Regions from separate parts of the Cobetia amphilecti genome, predicted to be linked through region 1. Evidence: predicted binding sites of a transcription regulator. Region 1 holds the regulator's gene; each other region holds the start of a gene.
The links. Region 1 encodes PhoB, which activates phosphate uptake and scavenging genes when phosphate is short. Its sites were predicted from a motif close to TGTCATANNNNTGTCANA; they were not measured.
Positions count from the first base shown of each region.

Region 2: the regulator PhoB is predicted to act here: its motif matches at 1,758-1,775, upstream of R1T44_RS00235 (NAD(P)H-quinone oxidoreductase).
Region 3: the regulator PhoB is predicted to act here: its motif matches at 1,459-1,476, upstream of R1T44_RS09335 (bifunctional 2',3'-cyclic-nucleotide 2'-phosphodiesterase/3'-nucleotidase).
Region 4: the regulator PhoB is predicted to act here: its motif matches at 1,756-1,773, upstream of phbB (acetoacetyl-CoA reductase).

Region 1 covers NZ_CP136695.1:272,481-276,384, reverse strand. Annotated here, with positions in the region: gene phoR (phosphate regulon sensor histidine kinase PhoR) at 1-1,129, opposite strand, end outside; gene phoB (phosphate regulon transcriptional regulator PhoB) at 1,137-1,826, opposite strand; gene ubiA (4-hydroxybenzoate octaprenyltransferase) at 2,050-2,940, opposite strand; gene R1T44_RS01220 (chorismate--pyruvate lyase family protein) at 3,008-3,565, opposite strand.
Region 2 covers NZ_CP136695.1:49,288-53,191, forward strand. Annotated here, with positions in the region: gene R1T44_RS00230 (lysophospholipid acyltransferase family protein) at 1-1,677, opposite strand, end outside; gene R1T44_RS00235 (NAD(P)H-quinone oxidoreductase) at 1,890-2,858, shown strand; gene R1T44_RS00240 (3'-5' exonuclease) at 3,049-3,549, opposite strand; gene R1T44_RS00245 (tetratricopeptide repeat protein) at 3,816-3,904, opposite strand, start outside.
Region 3 covers NZ_CP136695.1:2,164,969-2,168,872, forward strand. Annotated here, with positions in the region: gene R1T44_RS09325 (helix-turn-helix domain-containing protein) at 1-8, opposite strand, end outside; gene R1T44_RS09330 (MFS transporter) at 165-1,421, shown strand; gene R1T44_RS09335 (bifunctional 2',3'-cyclic-nucleotide 2'-phosphodiesterase/3'-nucleotidase) at 1,613-3,523, shown strand; gene R1T44_RS09340 (hypothetical protein) at 3,689-3,904, opposite strand, start outside.
Region 4 covers NZ_CP136695.1:33,713-37,616, forward strand. Annotated here, with positions in the region: gene R1T44_RS00135 (DUF349 domain-containing protein) at 1-733, shown strand, start outside; gene phbB (acetoacetyl-CoA reductase) at 885-1,631, opposite strand; tRNA gene R1T44_RS00145 (tRNA-Met) at 2,002-2,078, shown strand; tRNA gene R1T44_RS00150 (tRNA-Met) at 2,131-2,207, shown strand; tRNA gene R1T44_RS00155 (tRNA-Met) at 2,251-2,327, shown strand; gene R1T44_RS00160 (EVE domain-containing protein) at 2,497-2,976, shown strand; gene R1T44_RS00165 (tetratricopeptide repeat protein) at 3,111-3,904, shown strand, end outside.

The DNA.
Region 1 (3,904 bases):
CGATGCGGTAGAAGCGCTCGGTCAGGCGCGGCAGGTGGACCGGGTCGATGCCGTCCCCGTCATCTTCCACCTCGACCAGCAGGCCCTGGTCATCCGCCTTCCAGCGCAGGGTGATATGACAGTCTTCGGGGGTGTAGCGCACCGCATTGAAGACCAGATTCGAGATCGCGCTGCGCAGTTCCTGCTCCTCACCGCGCAGAGACAGGCTGGCATCGGCCTCGATGGAGAAGGTGTGGCGCCCCTGGGACAGGCCTTCGGCGTCGTCGCGGATATGGCCGAGCAGGGCGCTCATGTCGATGCAGCGACCATTGTCGGACAGCTCGTCGGTTTCCAGGCGTGACAGGGTCAGCAGGTCCTCGACCAGGTGCTGCATGCGGTCGGTCTGGCTCTGCATCTGGCCCAGTCCACGCTGCCAGCGCGGTGGCAGGTCATCGGCGTAATCGGAGTAGGTCTCGAGATAGCCTGCCAGCACCGTCAGCGGCGTGCGCAGCTCATGGGAGACATTGGCCACGAAGTCGCGGCGCATCTCTTCAAGACGATAGAGGCGGGTGACGTCACGCAGCATGACCAGACGCTCGTTGTCACCGAACAGGGTGATGGAGATCTGCAGCGTCAGGTTGTCAGACAGCGGCGACTGGAGCGTCAGCGGCTCGCGGTAGGCCAGCCGATTGAAGTAGTCGATGAAGACGGGGTCACGCAGATAGTTGGTGATGTGCTGGCCGCGGTCGTGGCTGGCCTTGAGACCGACCAGCTGCTCGGCAGCGCTGTTCCACCATTCCATGTCACCGTGGTTGTCCAGCATCACCAGGCCGTCGCGCATGGCCTCGGAGGATTCCTGGATACGGTTGAGGATGCTGCGCAGTCGCTCCTGAGCCTGACGCTGGCCCTTCTGGTAGCGGTAGAGACGATCGAGCAGGTCTCCCCAGACGCCATCGCCGGGCGGCGGCTCTTCATGGGGATTGGTGATCAGCCAGGTGTAGAGGCTCTTCAAGTGCTTGAGATGGACGAACAGATACAGCGAAAGACCCAGCGCCAGGCCCCAGCCCAGATGACCCAGCAGGCCACCGATCAGGCCGAAGCCACCGGCAAGGTAGCCGAGGCGCCATAGCTCGTTGGTCCAATAGCGCATGAATCCCTCAGGCCTGAGCGCTGAAGCGGTAACCGGTGCCGCGGACGGTCTGGATCAGATGCTGATGGCCTGTGCCCAGCGCCTTGCGCAGGCGACGGATGTGCACGTCCACGGTGCGCTCCTCGACATAGACGTTGCCGCCCCATACCTGATCGAGCAGCTGGCTGCGAGTGTAGGCACGCTCCTGATGCGTCATGAAGAACTGCAGCAGGCGATATTCGGTCGGGCCGACATCCAGCGAGTTGCCGTGGGCGGTGACGCGGTGGCTGGCCGGGTCGAGCATCAGGCCTTCGACTTCCACCGCCTCCTCGACTCCCTTGGGAGTGGTGCGACGCAGCACGGCCTTGAGACGGGCGACCAGCTCGCGCGGCGAGAAGGGCTTGGTGATGTAGTCGTCGGCACCGGCTTCCAGACCTTGAATCTTGTTGTCTTCCTCGCCCTTGGCGGTCAACAGGATGATCGGCAGCTCCGAGGTGGTCTCGTCACGCTTGAGGCGCCGCGCGAGCTCCAGGCCACTGGTGCCCGGCATCATCCAGTCCAGCAACAGCAGATCGGGCTTTTCATCGACGACGATGGCGTGGGCGTCCTGGGCATTGTCTGCCTCCAGCACGCGGTAATCCGCCATTTCGAGGGCAACGGCGATCATCTCGCGAATCGAGGATTCATCGTCGACAATCAGTACGGTCTTGGAGCTCATCGCTAGATCCCATGCAGCAGTCGGCGCACGCGCCAGAATGACAAGTCGATGACGATTACAACCCGCTTATATGACAACGAGATGACAACTGCCAGCATGGCAGCTTGCACGCAAGCCTGCCAGCCGCCTTGGAGGCGCGGCAGGCAGGCATGAACCGTGGGCTGGGGAGCAACAGAGGGCAGGGGTCGCTTTAGATTAAATAATACTAATGTTTATGCAGGAGTCAGCTCATCGGCCAGGTCGCCAGGGCGATACCGGCGAAGATCAGCAGACCCGTCCAATGATTGTTGAGGAATGCCTGGAAGCAGGGCGCACGCTCACGCTCACGGATCAGACGTTGCTGCCAGACGAAGGTGACGGCGGCAGCAGCCAGCCCCAGCCAGTAGAAGATGCCCAGCGCCAGCTGCAGGCCGATGCCGATCAACACCGCCAGCATGCCCAGCTGCAACAGGCCGATCATCAGCTTGTCGGCACGCCCGAACAGCACGGCGGTGGACTTGATGCCCACCTTGAGGTCGTCGTTGCGATCGACCATCGCGTAGGCGGTGTCGTAGGCCACCGTCCACATCAGGTTGGCCGCGAACAGCCACCAGCCGTAGGTCGGTACCTCCTCCAGCGTCGCGGCGAAGGCCATCGGAATCGCCCAGCCGAAGGCGGCGCCCAGCACCACCTGGGGCAGATGATGGAAGCGCTTCATGAACGGATAGCTGGCCGCCAGCAGCACGGCGACGATCGACAGCAGCACCGTGGTCAGGTTGGTGAAGCACACCAGCACGAAGGCGGCCGCGACCAGCCCCCCGAACAGCGTCAGCGCCTCGCGCTCCGAAATGCGGCCCGAGGTCAGCGGCCGGTCACGCGTGCGCTCGACATGCTTGTCCCAATGGCGGTCGGCGTAGTCGTTGATGACGCAGCCGGCGGCGCGCATCAGATAGACCCCGGCGATGAAGATCAGCAGGGTCGTGCGCTCGGGAATGCCATCTGCCGCCAGCCACAGTGCCCACAGGGTCGGCCACATCAGCAGCCAGGTGCCGATGGGGCGGTCCAGCCGTGTCAGGGCGAGGTAGTCGGCCAGTCTGGAAGGACGCGAAGCGGCGGAAGTGGATGACGCGGTCATCGGGGCTCCTGGGCGGGTGGTAGTGGGCAAGGGAAGAGAGGGATACGAGGCCAGTCGGGCGCAAGGCTCAGGCCAGCTGCAGCGCGTGCTGGAAGGCCGGTGTGAAGCCCTCCTGCACCAGCACCTTGAAGCGACCATGCGAGAACATCGAGCGGCGCATCCACAGGCTGGTGGTGCGGGCCAGCGGCCTGGGGCTCGAAAGCACCAGCGGGGCGCGGCTGACATCGATGGCGCTGCGGGTCAGGTCGGGCTGGCGAAACAGCCAATGGCCCAGCGAGCGCTCGCCCAGCGTCGAGAGGCGATGACCGTGGGCCAGGTCCAGCGCCGCCAGCGAGCGTGCGATCACCCATGGTGTATCGCCATGACAGAGTGCCACTTCGCGTCGCCAGACATGCCGGCGTGGGCCGATGCCCAGCAGGCGTGCCTCATCCAGCCGCGCGGGGCCGGTGTCCTGCAGCAGCAGGCGCACGCGCAGGCCCTGAATGGGCTGGCCATCGCGTTCATCCTGCTGCTGCATGGCGCTGGCAAGACGCTGGGTCAGCGAGTCCGTCGAGGAGAGCCACGCCCACCAGCCGGCCGGCATGACACCTTGCAGCGCGGCAGCCGGCTGCCAATGACGGCGCACCGCCGCCGAAGCAGCGGGTGCCGCGCGCGTGGGCGAAGGCCAGCGAGGCGCAGGCTGGCACAGGGACTCGGCTGACGGATGAGGCGCCTCACAGGTGGAGGTCTGTGGCGTGAGCGCTGCGCGATGAGGCTCGCCTGCTGGGCATCGGACCACGGTGAATTCCCTGTCAGGATGACGAAATGGCGAGTCTAGCATGGCCGGGCGGCAAGGCCTCCCGCTCAGGCATGCCTGCACTGCTGGCGGGCTGGTATGCTGGGCGCATTCATCGGCGTTCATGACGGACGCTGCTGGCGCTCTTTCATCAGCGCTTCCCTCGGATCGATCTCAGGAGATGGTGCC
Region 2 (3,904 bases), 220 kb from region 1:
CTCGACATCGACCATCACCAGGCCGTCGATGCAGTAACCGAAATCGGCGTCGACACTGAAATCGAGGAAACGGGTGCCGCCGGGCTCGGTGACCTCGGCGTACTGCTTGTAGAGCGTCGGCACCGTCACGCCCATCGCATCCAGCTGGGCACGCAGGCGGCGGAAATCGCCATCGGCGTCTTGACCATCGAACAGGCGCTCCGCTTCATGGGCGGCGCTGCCCGGCACGCTCTGGGCGACCGGTGCCCGTGCGCGCGCCAGCCCCTCATCATCCCCGTAATAGTGACGGTAGTAGCTGACGATCAGTGCCCTGGCGGCCTCCGGATAGCTGTTGGAGAGCGTGACCGGGCCGAACAGCCAGCGAATTTCGGGATGACAGCGCAGATAGGCGCCCAGCCCCTGCCACAGGTAATCGAGGCTGCGCCGCCCCCAGTAACGCGGCTGCACGAAGCTGCGCCCCAGCTCCAGGCCGTCCTGCATGCGCTCGAACATCTCGGGCGTGAAGCGGAACAGGGTCGGGCTGTAGAGCCCCTTCTCGCCATGTGCCGCCATGATCTTGCGTACCTCTCCGATGCGATAGGCACCGGCGATCTCGAGATCGGCGTCATCCCACAGCACCAGATGCCGGTAGTGAGCGTCATAGCGATCGATATCACGCCGCTCGCCGGTGCCCTCGCCGACCCGCCGGAAACTGATCTCGCGCAGTCGCCCGATCTCGCGCATCACGCTGGAGCCGGGGAAGGCATCGAACAGATAGATCTTCTTGCCGTCGCGGGTCTCGCCCAGCAGTTCACAGGGCGTCAGTTCCTCACGCAGCGCCTGGCGCTCCTCGGGATGGCCGATGGCCTTCTCGGTCACGAACAGGCCACGCTTGCCGCGCCCGATGCGATACAGGTGCTTGCGCAGCAGACGCGTCTTGGCGTTGGTATTGAGGGCATCGCTGTCGAGGCGCTCCAGCGGGATCAGCTCGCCGATGCGCAGCTTGAGCTGCCGTTCGCGCTGACGAAACATCTCATGCGCCAGCAGAGGCGTGCCGAAGCTGCGGTTGATCGACGACAGCGCATAGAAGAGCGTCGAGTTGCGCCCGCTGACGTGGATAGGCAGCACCGGCGCGTTGGTCTTGCGCGCGAAATGCAGAAAACCCGACAGCCACTTGCCATCGCGTGGCCCGGTCGGGCCTGCACGCGAGACCTCGCCGGCCGGGAAGATGATCACGGCCTCTTCATTCATCAGCGCATCGCAGATCTGACCACTGCTCTTGCGATAGCCACGGCGACTGAGGTTGTCCAGCGGCAGCAGCAAGGGGGCCAGCGGCTCGACCTTCATCAGGATGTCATTGGCGACGATCTTGACGTCGCGGCGCACTTCGCCGACCAGCTTGAGCAGCGCGAGGCCATCCAGTGACCCCAGTGGATGGTTGGCGACGATGACGACACGCCCGTAGGCCGGAATGTTCTCGCGCTCCCGCGAGGACACCGAGTAGCCGAAGGAGAAGTGATCGAGCACGCGGTCAATGAAGTCGAAGCCGCGCTGGTCCGAGTTCTCGCCGAGGAAGGCATTGATCTCGCCCTCGTGTACCAGGCGCCGCAGCATGGCCAGAGCTGGCCGTCGAATCAGCGGGTGACGTTTGGCAAAGGCAGGATACTTGGCAGCGATGACGCGGGCAGTATCGATCATGCTCTCTCCTTGGCCGCACGGAGTGCGGAACGCGATGTCTGGATCATGGGGCTTGATATCACGTCAGGTTCGCGCCACTTCATGACAGATGCGTCACAGTCCCCGTACAGTGAGATGACAGTCGCCCACGTGGTCCGCGGCCGATGCGCCCCGGCACAGATATCATCCGCGTACGAACAGGCAGCGCGACTGCCACGCCAAGGAGAGAGCGAATGTTTGCGATAGCCGTCGAGAATGAATCACTGGTCTGGCAGGAAACCGAGGCCCCGCACGGGATCGCCTCGGATGAGGTGCGTATCGAGGTGGCCTGGGCCGGCGTCAACCGCGCCGACCTGATGCAGCGTGCCGGCCAATATCCGCCCCCCGAAGGTGCCAGTCAGATCCTGGGGCTGGAGGTCAGTGGCACCATTCGTGAGGTCGGCCGCCACGTCGAGCGCTTCAAGGTCGGTGATCCGGTCTGTGCGCTGCTGTCCGGTGGCGGCTATGCCGAGGAGGTGGTCGTCAACGCCCTGCAGGTGTTGCCGGTGCCGGAGGGCTATAGCCTGCGAGACGCCGCCGCCCTGCCGGAGATGTTCGCCACCGCCTGGCTGAACCTGTTCATCGAGGGCAACCTCAAGCACAAGGAGCGCGTGCTGCTGCACGCCGGTGCCAGCGGCATCGGTACCACCGCCATCCAGTTGTGCGGGCTGTTCGGGCATCCGTGCTTCGTGACCGTCGGTAGCCAGGAGAAGCTGGAGACCTGCCTGCGCCTCGGCGCGGATGCCGGCTGGAATCGCCACGATGGCAGCTTCGTCGAGGCCGTGAACGACTGGGGTGGCGCCGACATGATTCTCGACCCGGTGGGCGGCGGCTATCTGGCCGACAATCAGCAGGTGCTGAAACAGGATGGCCGCATGGTATTGATCGGCCTGATGGGCGGGCGCATGGATGAGCTGGATCTGGGTCGCATGCTGATGAAGCGTCAGCGCCTGATCGGCTCGACCCTGCGGTCGCGCTCCCCCGATGGCAAGGGCATGGTACTGGATGCGCTCTACGTGCATGTGTGGCCACGCCTGGCACGGGGTGAGCTGCGCCCGCATATCGACAAGAGCTGGCCGATCCAGGAAGCCGATGCCGCGCATGCCTATGTGCAGGACAACGCCAGCACCGGCAAGGTGTTGCTGGCGGTGACGGGCGCCTGAGCCTCGTCATGGCGCTGATGACATCAGCATGAAAAAAGCACCAGCATAAAAAAGCGGCAGCCCAGTGGGCTGCCGCTTTTTTGGCTTTATTGGCGCTATCTCGTGCTCACTGCTCCGCCTGACAACACCCGGCCTGACAGCAGTGTCGCTCATGCCGCCAGGCGTAGACCCCGAGGCATCCGGCGGAGGCTTATTCGCTTCGCCCGATCGACTGGGCTTTCTGCCAGGTGAGTTGCAGCAGACGGGCGTCATCTCCGGCGCGATGGCGCTGGATGCCGCCCTCGGCGATCACCGCTTCCTTGAGCTCCGCCCAGCAATTCAGTTGCTCCTCATCGAGCAGCCGCCTGAGCGCCTCGAGACGAAAGCGCGGCAGCATGCCGGCATGATAGAACAGCAGCGAGAGCCAGGTATTGTCGTAGCCCCAGCTGTCGCTGTAGGCGATTCCGGCCTCACCCAGCTCATCATTGACCCACTGCGCCACCTCACGCACTGGCCGCCCTTCGCGTGCCAGCCGTGCCCGTGAGATGCCGTGCAACAGCTCCGCCTTCGGGTCCCAATGCACCCACTCATCAAGAGGCTGTATCAGGAAGGCGCAACTGCTGCCGTCGGCACGCGCCAGCCCGATCTCGATCGGATAGCTACCACGGCCAAAGCCGGAGGCTTCAATATCGAGCAGAATAGGCAGCGTCACACGAATCTCCCAAGGTATCTCAGGCAGACAGGGCCCGGGCGAGAAGAGGTTGAATGTCCTCAGGTTACGGGAATTGCCCCCTGCTTGGCGAGTCCTGAGCGTGACGCTGTCAACGCAGGCATCAGGTCAATCTGCTCCATCACGCTGGCATCACGTTCAAGAGACGCGCGCGGGAGGGCCAGAGACGACAACGCCCTCACGAAGAGGGCGTTGTCAGTGGCAGCGAGGGCAGTACAGCAGCTGGTACATCAGGTCAGTACATCAGCTCAGTGCAGGTCTGCCTCACCACCCGTGCGGGCGTGGGCTTCCCACTGCTCGGCCTTGTGCGGGCAGACCGCCAGACCGAGGGAGCCTT
Region 3 (3,904 bases), 1.9 Mb from region 1:
ACTGACATAGCGGCTCGCAGATTGTCTGATTTCAGTGATCTGATGTCATGATGGCTCAATTCTGCAGTGGGCGAGGGGATTAAGCTAGCCTCACTCTGTGTGCGGACTCATCTCTTGGGTGTCGTCCCGCCATTACCCCGTTTCACGATCGCTGCGAGCGCCTCATGACTGAACTCTGCCACTCATCTCCTGTCCGGCGACTGAGCCATCCGGCCGTATTGATCGCCGGTATCCTGTTGATCGCCATGAACCTGCGTGCGCCCTTCACCAGTATCGCGCCACTGCTGGAGCGCCTGCAGGCGGCGCTGGGCTTCAATGCCACGGCGGCTGGCCTGTTGATGATTCTGCCGCTGCTGGCCTTCGTCGTCGTCTCGCCCTGGGTGCCGCGCCTCGCCAGAGGTCTCGGGCTTGAACGCAGTCTCTTCCTCGCCTTGGTGACGATCGCCGCGGGCATCGTGCTGCGGGTGCAGGGCAGCATGCTGGCCCTCTATCTGGGTATCGGCCTGATCGGGGCGGGCATTGCCGTGGGCAATGTGCTGCTGCCCAGTCTGGTCAAACGCAGCTTTGCGCAGCATGTCGCGCTGCTGACCTCCTGCTATGTGCTGACCATGGGCATCATGGCCGCCATCGCCTCGGCGCTGATGGTGCCGTTGGCACAGGGCAGCAGCGCTGGCTGGCAGTACGCGATGCTCATAGTGGTCGTTTTGCCATTGGTGACGATGGGGGTGTGGTGGCCGCAGTTGTCACGTCGCTCCCTGCCGGCGGCGGCGAAGGAAGCCGAGAAGGGTGCCGAGAAGGACGTCGAGAAGGGTGCCGCGCGGCCGGTGCGTCAGGCAGCCGTGTGGCATTCGCCACTGGCCTGGCAGGTGACGCTCTTCATGGGCATCAATTCGCTGCTGTTCTATACCGTCAACAGCTGGCTGCCGAGCATGCTGGCGGACAATGGCTTCTCAGCCGAGAAGGCGGGCTCGTTGCATGGTCTACTCCAGCTGGCTTCGGCCTTGCCGGGATTGATTCTGGTGCCCCTGATGCCGCGCCTGAAGGATCAACGCCTGATCGCCTTCGCGACGCCCTGCATGTCGCTGGCGGGATTCATCGGGCTATGGCTGATGCCAAAGTGGGCACTGGTGTGGGTGCTGTTGCTGGGCGCGGGCTCCGGGGCCAGCTTCATTCTCGCCTTGTCATTCATGGGGCTGCGGGCGCGTGATGCCATGCAGTCGGCTTCACTGTCGAGCATGGCGCAGACGCTGGGCTATCTGCTCGCGGCCATGGGGCCGCCGCTGATCGGCGCGCTCTACGATATGCAGGGCAATTGGCAGCTGGCACTGATGGTCTGCGCCGTCCTCAGTGTGCTGATGGCAGGTGTCGGCTGGCTGGCGGGCAGAGACCGCCAGTTGCCTGAGGCGTCGGCATCTGAATAATGGAGCGCTGCCCCCAAGGGGCACTGGCACATCCCCCCATGACAAGGAAGTGAGAGATGGCGAATGCTTCATCGGCTAGCGAAGATCAACGGGCGTCTGACTCGCCAGCTGTTGCGCAGCACCCCGGACGTCGGCGCAAGCCGCCTTTGCGGGCAGCCATCCTTGGCCTGGCCAGTCTCGGAGGTATCTTCATGATCGTTCAGCCAGCCAATGCCGCGACGCTGTCACTGCGCGTGATCGAGACCACCGACATCCACGCCAACGTGATGGATTACGACTATTACAAGGACCGGCCCAGCGTGCGCATCGGCCTGGTACGCGCGGCAGGTCTGATCAAGCAGGCGCGTGCCGAGGTAGCCAACAGCGTGCTGCTGGACAATGGCGACCTCATCCAGGGCAGCCCGATGGGCGATTACATGGCGGCAGAAGGTCTCGAGGAGGGTGATGTCTTCCCGGCCTACAAGGTCATGAATCAGCTGGATTACGATGTCGGCAATATCGGCAATCATGAATTCAATTACGGGCTCGAGTATCTCGAACGGGCGCTGTCCGGCGCGCAGTTCCCCTATGTGAACGCCAACCTGCTGGACGCCACGACAGGCGAGCCGTACTTCACGCCCTACCAGATCACCGCCCATGCCTTCACCGACAGTGAGGGCAACGCTCAGACATTGAAGATCGGCTATATCGGCTTCGCACCGCCGCAGGTGATGACCTGGGACCGCAAGCACCTCCAGGGCCGCCTGACGGCCGAGGACATCACCGAGAGCGCCAGGCGCTGGGTGCCCGAGATGCGCCGGGCGGGCGCGGATGTGGTGATCGCCATCCCGCACTCCGGCATCTCGACCGACCCCTACCGGGTGATGGCCGAGAATTCGGTGTATTACCTCTCGCAGGTCGAGGGCATCGATGGCATCGCCTTCGGGCATGCCCATGCCGTCTTCCCCAGCGAGGAATTCGCCGAGGTACCGGGGGCCGATATCGCCAGGGGCACCCTCAATGGCGTGCCGGCGATGATGCCGGGGCACTGGGGCAGCCATGTGGGCGTGATGGATCTCGAACTGAGCAATGCCTCGGGCCAGTGGCGGGTAGTGAGCGGCCAGACAGAAGCCCGCCCTATTCAGGTAGGGGGCGAGGCGCAAGTGGCGGAAGATGCCGAACTGGCGGCGCTGGTCGATCATGAGCACGACGCCACGCGCGAGTACGTCAATCGCAGCATCGGACGCGCCAGTGCGGCGATGAAGAGCTATCTGGCGCTGGTGCAGGACGACCCGACGATCCAGATCGTCAATCGCGCCCAGGCCGATTACGTCAAACGCTTCGTCGAAGGCGACCCGGACCTGGAAGGCTTGCCGATTCTCTCGGCAGCCGCGCCGTTCAAGGTCGGCGGCCGTCACAATGATCCGACCCAGTTCACCGAGATGGAGGCGGGCGAGCTGAGCTTCCGCAATGCCGCCGATCTCTATCTCTATCCGAATACGCTGGTGGCGCTCAAGGTCACCGGCAGGGAAGTGCGGGAATGGCTCGAGTGCAGCGCCGGCCAGTTCCATCGCATTGATCCGGATCTCGCCACGCCCCAGCCCTTGATCAACTGGGAAGGTTTCCGCAGCTACAACTTCGACGTGATCGATGGCGTCGAGTACCGGGTGGATGTCACGCAGCCGGCGCGTTACGACGGCAATTGCGCGCTGATCGACGCCGATGCCCACCGTATTCAGGGACTCGCCTACCAGGGCGAGCCGGTCAAGGACGACGAGGTCTTCCTGCTCGCGACCAACAACTATCGCGCCTACGGCGAGGACTTCCCCGGCACCGGAGAGTCGCATATCGCTTTCGCGTCACCGGATGAAAATCGCAGCATTCTGGCCCAGTACATCTCGCGCCAGACGCAGCAGCAGGGCGCGGTGGACCCCGCGGCGGATCACAACTGGCGGCTGGCCGCGATCGACACCGATACCCCGCTGGACATTCGCTTCACCACCGCCCCCGGCGAGGATGCGCAGCAGTTCATTGATGCCCAGGCGGTCTACCCGATGACGTTGGTGGATCAGGACGAGATGGGCTTTGCCCGTTATCGCGTCGGGCTGGACCGGATGGAATAGCCAAGGCAGCACATTGTCGAGCACGTCGTTCCTGGCCTGGATTCAGGTGGGAAAAAACGCCAGTCAGCAATTGCTGACTGGCGTTTTTTTGTCACTTGGCGCTACCCGCTATCTGTTTCATTATTCGCTTTTGCCTCAGGTTCTTTTGCGCAGTCCCATTGCGGGTCAGCGCCAAGGTGCGTGCAAGGCGATGCTCAGCAGCACGCGTTTGCCGCGCTCGATGCGGCTGACGCTGTGTTCGTGAAGGTCGGGGCGAAACAGCACCACGCGGTCCGCGAGGCGAAAGAGGCTGCCATCGGTCTCGAAGACACCGCCCCGGCGGGGCTTCTTGAGCACGATATTGAGCTTGTAGTAGCTGCCGCTGCCCATCGGGTCGTTGTG
Region 4 (3,904 bases), 240 kb from region 1:
ACGCCTGTGGGCCGCCTTCCGCGCGGCGTGTGACCGTATCTTCGCTGCACGCGATCAGGACCGCGAAGACCGCGACAGCCGCGAGCAGGCACGCCTGGATCAGTGGCAGGCGCTGATCGAACGCCTCGACAGCTGGGAGCCGGAGACACTGGAAGACGCCGCCCTGCTCGATGACGCCCTGAAGGAAGCCGACACCCTTGGCCCGCTGCCGCGCGGCAAGCGGGGCGACGGCATGCGTCGTCGCTGGACCGGCATTCTCAAGCGTCGTGAGCAGCGTCTGGATGAACTGCACGCCCTGCAGCTGCGCGAGGAATGGCAGCAATGGCGTGATCTGCTCGAACAGCACGCCGTGGCGGATGCCAGCGCGCGCAACGGCGACGTGCAGGATGTCGAGCTGCCGAACACCTCGGCCTTCGACGACAACAGCCGTCAGGCCAATGCGGCGCGCAACCAGATGCGCCAGGCCCTGCCGAGCAACTGCAGCGCCGCCAACGAGCGCCTGGCCGAGCTGCGTGTCCACCTGGCCATTCTGTTCGAGGCCCCGCTGGGCAGCGAAGATGAATCACGCCGCCTGACAGTGCAGGTCGCGCGCATCAACCAGCAGCTGGGTGAGCGCATGGAGCGTGAAGAAGAGCTGGATGAGGTGCTGGATGCGCTGCTCGCCAACGGTCCGCTGGACTGGGACGCCTGGCAGACCGAACTGCCGCGCTTCGATGCGCTGTTCAATCACTGAGCCAGTGCTCTTGAGCTGGTGACGACGCGCTCGCAAGACTGAAGTCATGGCAACGAAAAGCCCCCGTCTCGATAGAGACGGGGGCTTTTTCATTCTCTCGCCAGGCGGGGCCGGGTGCCAACCCTGCTCTGGCTCGCGCTAGCGCAGAGCATCAGCCCATGAACTGGCCGCCATTGATATCCAGGTTGGCACCGGTGATGAAGCCGGATTTCTCGTCGGCCAGGAAGGCGACCGCACGTGCGATCTCGTCCGGCTGACCATAACGCTTGACCGGGATGGTCTCGCGGATCGATTCACGGATCTCTTCGGGGATCTTCATGATCATGTCGGTGGCGATGTAGCCCGGTGACAGGGTGTTGACGGTAATGCCCTTGGTCGCGGTTTCCTGCGCCAGCGCCATGGTCAGACCATGCATGCCCGCCTTGGCGGCCGAGTAGTTGACCTGCCCGAACTGGCCCTTGCGGCCATTGATGGAGGAGATGTTCACGATGCGGCCGTACTTGTGCTCCAGCATGTCATTGATGACGGCACGGCAGGTGTTGAAGACGCTGTCGAGGTTGCAGTTGATGACTTCGCGCCACTGCTCATAGCTCATCTTGCGCATGGAGGTATCACGCGTGATGCCGGCGCAGTTGACCAGAACCGCGATCGGGCCGAAGCGCTCGCGGATTTCGTTGACGCCTGCCTGACAGGCTTCGAAGTTGTCCAGCTCGATGCCGGACAGTGCGATGTTCTCGAACCCGGCAGCGCGCTGTTCCGACAGCCACCCCTCTGCCTTTTCCTTGTTCCTGTAACCCGCAATTACCTGATACCCCTGGTTCGCCAGCTCGCGGCAGATAGCGGAACCAATGCCACCGGTACCACCGGTAACCCATGCGACGGGTGCTGTTTGTGTCATCTTATTGTGTCTCCCTAATCCTGGAACGTCCTGTGTCCTTGGCTTGGGCACAGCTTGGCGAATCTGCGGACACCCCCGCCCTGAGAAAACGAGAATGCCTGCAACGACAACAATGACCCGCGCCTCTAACAGCCTGATGACAATCGTGCACTCTGTGACGCCTGCCATCCGCCTGCGCGAGGCGCGTCCTCCTCAGTATGGACAGGATGCAGCGGGAATGTATGTAGCAGATCTCTCACACAAGATGCCGATTATCGCTCGAGGTACGCAGACGGGTTGGTGTCGACTCACCGGACACGAGAAGTTTGCGTCAATTACGGGATAACGGTTGACGCAGCACTGTATATCCTTATACTACGCCCCACGTTGATGCGGGGTGGAGCAGTCTGGTAGCTCGTCGGGCTCATAACCCGAAGGTCATCGGTTCAAATCCGGTCCCCGCTACCACTGACAAGTCGTTGCCTATCAGGCAATTGCCGGTCAGACACCAACGTGATGTTGCGGGATGGAGCAGTCTGGTAGCTCGTCGGGCTCATAACCCGAAGGTCATCGGTTCAAATCCGGTTCCCGCTACCAACCTCTGATGCGTCAGAGTTGGAGCAAAGGCAGTACCCAGTGTTGCGGGGTGGAGCAGTCTGGTAGCTCGTCGGGCTCATAACCCGAAGGTCATCGGTTCAAATCCGGTCCCCGCTACCAAGAATTCGAAAGGCCTGATGCCATGCATCAGGCCTTTTTCGTATGCGTGAAATTCCTGTGCGATGATGGCGAGGAAGCCGGTTCTCGGGCCTGGCTACCCCTATCCACACCGGGCCCCTTCACACCTGGCCCTTCACACTCATCACGTCAGTCCCAAGGGAGTGCCTGCATGCGCCACTGGCTGGTCAAGACCGAACCCGATGCCTTCTCGCTGGATGACCTGCGCCGCGAATCACCGGCGCTCTGGGATGGCGTGCGCAACTATCAGGCGCGCAACTTCCTGCGTGAGATGCAGCTCGGTGATGTCGTGCTCATCCAGCACTCCAGCTGCAAGGTGCCTGCGGTGGTCGGACTGGCCGTCGTCAGCGAACTCGCCCTGCCCGACCCGACGGCCAGTGACCCCGAGCACAAGGGCTTCGACCCACGTCAGGTGGCGGACATCGATGCCGACAAGCCTCCGCGCTGGGTCGCCCCGCGTCTGAGCTACCTTCGCCCGCTGCGCACCACCCTGCCCATCGCGCGCCTGAAGGCCCGGCCCGAGCTGGCGGACAGCCACCTGGTCCGCCGCGCACGCCTGTCCGTGATGCCGCTCAGCGAGAGCGAAGCCGCCTGCATCGCCAGCCTGGCCGGCGACACCCTGCTGCCGTGAACCGATGCGCCCGGGACGCTCGCGCGAGGAAGTGTCCGGCAGCGCCTTGAACTCCACTGCGACGGGCCGCATCATCAGGCCAACCGGCTCGCGCGCGAGCCTTGAATCGCAGACAGAATTTCGGGGCATGCACCATGATCATCGATCCCAATACCGGCCAGCCACTGACCGGCAATGACACCACCGCCGCCCAGCCACAAGGGGTGGTCGGCGGCGGTGCCGCCAGTGCACCGCGCCAGGCAGAAGACGCCAACACCTACATCATCGATGTGGACATGAGCAATCTTCAGCAGGTGCTGGAAGCCTCACAGCAAGTGCCGGTACTGCTGGATTGCTGGTCGCCGCAGAGCGAGCATTGCCTCGTCCTGACGCCGATCCTCGAGAAGCTGGCACGTGAATATGCGGGCGGCTTCATCCTGGCCAAGCTGAACGCCGAGGAACAGCAGGACATCGCCGCTCAGCTGGGCGTGCGCTCGGTGCCGGACGTCAAGCTGGTCATCCAGGGCGGTCTGGCAGGCAACTTCACCGGCGCGCGTCCGGAAGCCGAGATTCGCCAGTTCCTCGAGCAGCACAAGGTCCAGCCGGCGGCAGGAGCAGGCCCCAGCCTCGCGGAGCAGGCGGCCACTGCACTGGAAAGCGGCGACCTCGTCACCGCCAAGGCGCTGTATCAGCAACTGGCGCAGGAATCCCCCGAGACACCGGAATACCGCATCCACCTCGCCTCGGTGCTGGTCGCCGAAGGCAATGGTGAAGAGGCCCGTCAGCTGCTGGACTCCCTCAAGCCGGAAGACCGTGACGGTGCCCAGGCGCGTGGCGTACGTGCGCGCATCGACTTCATCGCCGAGGCACCGTCTCCCGAAGAGGTGCAGGCGATGATCGAGCGGGACGACAGCGAAGCCCGCTACCAGCGCGCCATGCGTGACCTGGC